2 regions of the Enterobacter cloacae complex sp. HYC003_NIDB genome follow, and region 1 is predicted to be linked to the other one. Evidence: predicted binding sites of a transcription regulator. Region 1 holds the regulator's gene; the other holds the start of a gene.
The links. Region 1 encodes CRP, which controls carbon source genes, mostly activating them, when cyclic AMP is high. Its sites were predicted from a motif close to ATGTGANNNNNNTCACAT; they were not measured.
Positions count from the first base shown of each region.

Region 2: O1722_RS15710 (ABC-F family ATPase) is a predicted target of CRP. The motif match lies at 792-809, and genes of this name have one in related genera.

Region 1 covers NZ_CP114220.1:404,894-407,098, reverse strand. The annotation lists gene O1722_RS01820 (OsmC family protein) at 1-231, opposite strand, end outside; gene crp (cAMP-activated global transcriptional regulator CRP) at 542-1,174, shown strand; gene O1722_RS01810 (YccS/YhfK family putative transporter) at 1,232-2,205, shown strand, end outside.
Region 2 covers NZ_CP114220.1:3,290,441-3,292,645, reverse strand. The annotation lists gene ldtB (L,D-transpeptidase) at 1-692, opposite strand, end outside; gene O1722_RS15710 (ABC-F family ATPase) at 915-2,205, shown strand, end outside.

The DNA.
Region 1 (2,205 bases):
CTCTTCGCGACGTTCTGACGTCAGCTTCACTTCACAATCGGTCACGTCATGACGGCCTTTTTGCAGGATCGACACCACGTCGATCGCGCTGCATCCGCCCGCCGCCATCAGCACCATTTCCATCGGGCTTGGCGCTTTATCGCCGGAGTTGCCATCCATCAAAACCTGGTGCCCGGAAGCAGACTCGCCCAGGAACGTTAACCCTTCAACCCATTTCACACGCGCTTGCATATTCACTCACTCCAACGTTGCATTTTTTATGACAGATTACGTGTACGTTACATTTCTCGCAACGGAAGGCGACCTGCGTCATGCTGAAGCGAGACACCAGGAGACACGCGGCGAAAGCTATGCTAAAACACTCTGGATGCTACAGTAATACATTGACGTTACACATGTATGCAGAGGACATCAAACTTTACTGGCTGCGAAACGTTACGACAGCCGACTTCCCAGGTATGGGTAAGAATTCGATTGCAACCCCAGAGTCCGGATGCATCTTATGACTCTGGTGACAGCTTATAACAGAGGATAACAGCGCATGGTGCTTGGCAAACCGCAAACAGACCCGACTCTCGAATGGTTCTTGTCTCATTGCCACATTCATAAGTACCCATCAAAGAGCACGCTGATTCACCAGGGTGAAAAAGCGGAAACGTTGTATTACATCGTTAAAGGCTCGGTGGCCGTGCTGATCAAAGATGAAGAAGGGAAAGAGATGATCCTTTCTTATCTGAACCAGGGCGATTTTATCGGTGAACTGGGCCTGTTTGAAGAAGGCCAGGAACGTAGCGCCTGGGTTCGTGCAAAAACAGCATGTGAAGTGGCTGAAATTTCTTACAAGAAATTCCGTCAGCTGATTCAGGTCAACCCTGACATCCTGATGCGTCTTTCTTCCCAGATGGCACGCCGTCTGCAAGTGACCTCTGAGAAGGTGGGTAACCTCGCCTTCCTGGACGTGACCGGTCGTATCGCGCAGACGCTGTTGAACCTGGCGAAACAGCCAGACGCCATGACCCACCCTGACGGTATGCAAATTAAAATTACCCGTCAGGAAATCGGTCAGATCGTCGGCTGCTCCCGTGAAACAGTGGGCCGTATCCTGAAGATGCTGGAAGACCAGAACCTGATCTCTGCCCACGGTAAAACTATCGTGGTCTACGGAACCCGTTAATTTCGGTCAAACGGCGTGCCGCCGCAGGGTGGCACGCCGTTTTTGTCTCTACTCCTCATGTGGCGCAGGCTGATCTATCACCCGGAAGTTAACTACGCACTACGACAAACGCTGGTGTTGTGTCTTCCCGTGGCCGTGGGCCTGATCCTCGGACATCTTCAGCAAGGCCTGCTGTTTTCCCTCGTGCCCGCCTGCTGCAACATTGCCGGTCTGGATACACCGCATAAACGCTTTTTTAAACGTCTGATTATTGGCGGCAGCCTGTTTGCCGGCTGTAGCCTTGCCGTACAACTCTTACTGGCCCGCGACATTCCTCTGCCGTTGATCCTGACCGTGCTGGCGATGACGCTCGGCGTCACCGCCGAAATCAGCTCGCTGCACGCCCGGCTGCTTCCCGCGTCGCTGATTGCCGCCATCTTCACCTTAAGCCTTGCGGGCAATATGCCGGTGTGGGAGCCATTGCTGATCTACGCCCTCGGCACGCTGTGGTACGGGCTGTTTAACTGGTTCTGGTTCTGGCTGTGGCGGGAACAGCCGCTGCGCGAATCCCTGAGCCTGCTCTACGTGCAGCTTGCTGAATACTGCGAAGCAAAATACACCCTGCTCACTCAACATACCGACCCGGAAAAATCCCTGCCGCCGCTGCTGGCGCGCCAGCAAAAAGTGGTGGATCTGATCAGCCAGTGCTATCAGCAGTTGCACATGCTTGCCGCCAACAAAAATCATGAATACAAGCGGCTGCTGCGAACCTTCCAGGTCGGGCTGGATTTGCAGGAGCATATCTCCGTCAGCCTTCATAATCCGGAAGAGGTGCAAAAGCTGGTGGAGCGCAGCCATGCGGAAGCGGTGATCCGCTGGAACGCGCAGACCGTCGCGGCCCGCCTGCGGGTGCTGGCTGACGATATCCTCTATCACCGCTACCCGACGCGCTTTAACATGGACAAACAGCTCGGCGCGCTGGAAAAGATTGCGCGTCAGCACGCGGATAACCCGGTCGGGCAATTTGCTGCCTGGCATTTCAGCCGCATCGC
Region 2 (2,205 bases), 2.0 Mb from region 1:
ACGCGCGTACCGACCGGCACGTTATCGAACAGGAATTTGATGTCTTCATTACGCAGACGCACGCAGCCGTGGCTTACGCGCAGGCCGATACCGAAGTTGGCGTTAGTACCGTGGATGGCATACAGACGTCCAATGTACAGCGCGTACAGACCCATCGGGTTATCCGGGCCGGCAGGCACAACGGCTGGCAGCGGTTCGCCGGCAGCAATGTACTCAGCGTGCATTTTGGCGGTCGGCGTCCAGGTTGGGCCCGCTTTCTTACGCTCCACTTTGGTGGTCCAGTTCAGCGGAGTGTCTTTACCCAGCTGACCGATACCGATAGGCAGCACGATCACGGTGTTGGTGCCTTTCGGGTAGTAATACAGACGCATTTCGGCGCTGTTAATCACGATACCTTCGTGCACGGTATCCGGCAGGATCAGCTGCTGTGGAATGTTGAGTACGGTACCCGCTTTCGGCAGATACGGGTCAACGCCCGGGTTCGCCTCCAGCATGTTCGACAGACCGAGCTGATACTGCGCCGCGAAGTATTCCAGCGGCTGAGAGTTCCCTTCCGGCACCGTCACCACCTGGTTTTCACCCACCAGACGGCTTCCGTCTGTCGGCAGGGGATACGTCACCGCAGACGCGGTCTTACAAAAACCTACTACGGCTAACGCCGCCGCAAAAAGCGTTGTTAATTTCATGTTCATGTTATGCGAGGTATCTAAGCCATTCTGGCGATGAGTTGATAAGTCTGAATCGGTAATGGGAGCGCATTATATGTGCATTCCCGTTAACTGGGAATTCAGATGTGTACGAAATCACATTTTTTTCGATTTTGTTAAAGTTTAGTGGATTACCGCAACACGGGATCTCAATTCGGAATTGTGGCATAATGCCGCGTTTATCACACTTTTCGCAGGAATCTCTCCGTGTTAGTTACCAGCAACGTCACTATGCAGTTTGGCAGTAAGCCGCTGTTCGAAAACATTTCCGTCAAATTTGGCGGCGGCAACCGTTACGGCCTGATTGGTGCCAACGGTAGCGGAAAATCCACCTTTATGAAGATCCTCGGCGGTGACCTGGAGCCAACGCTCGGTAACGTGTCGCTCGACCCTAACGAGCGCATCGGTAAGCTGCGTCAGGATCAGTTCGCCTTCGAAGAGTTCACCGTGCTCGACACCGTGATCATGGGGCACGCGGAGCTGTGGGAAGTGAAGCAGGAGCGCGATCGTATCTACGGTCTTGCTGAGATGAGCGAAGAAGATGGTTACAAAGTGGCCGACCTGGAAACGCAATACGGCGAAATGGACGGCTACTCTGCGGAAGCGCGTGCGGGCGAACTGCTGCTGGGCGTCGGTATTCCGGTTGAACAGCACTACGGCCCGATGAGCGAAGTCGCGCCAGGCTGGAAGCTGCGTGTGCTGCTGGCGCAGGCGCTGTTCTCTAACCCGGACATCCTGCTGCTCGACGAACCGACGAACAACCTGGACATCGACACCATCCGCTGGCTGGAGCAGACCCTGAACGATCGCGACAGCACCATGATCATCATCTCGCACGACCGTCACTTCCTGAACATGGTGTGTACTCACATGGCGGATCTGGACTACGGCGAGCTGCGCGTTTATCCGGGCAACTACGATGAGTACATGACGGCGGCAACCCAGGCGCGCGAGCGTCTGCTGGCCGACAACGCCAAGAAGAAAGCGCAGATTGCTGACCTGCAATCCTTCGTCAGCCGCTTCAGCGCCAACGCCTCTAAATCGCGCCAGGCAACGTCGCGTGCCCGTCAGATCGACAAAATCAAGCTGGAAGAGGTTAAAGCCTCCAGCCGTCAGAACCCGTTCATCCGCTTCGAGCAGGACAAGAAGCTGTTCCGTAACGCGCTGGAAGTGGAAGCCCTCACCAAAGGCTTCGATGAAGGCCCGCTGTTCAAAAACTTCAACCTGCTGCTGGAAGTGGGCGAGAAGATTGCCATCCTAGGCGCCAACGGCGTGGGTAAATCCACTATGCTGAAAACCCTGGTCGGTGAACTGCAACCGGATAACGGTACCGTGAAATGGTCTGAAAACGCGCAGATTGGTTACTACGCGCAGGACCATGAATATGAGTTTGAAAACGATCTGACCGTCTTCGACTGGATGAGCCAGTGGAAGCAGGAAGGCGACGACGAACAAGCGGTACGCAGCATTCTGGGGCGTCTGCTGTTCAGCCAGGACG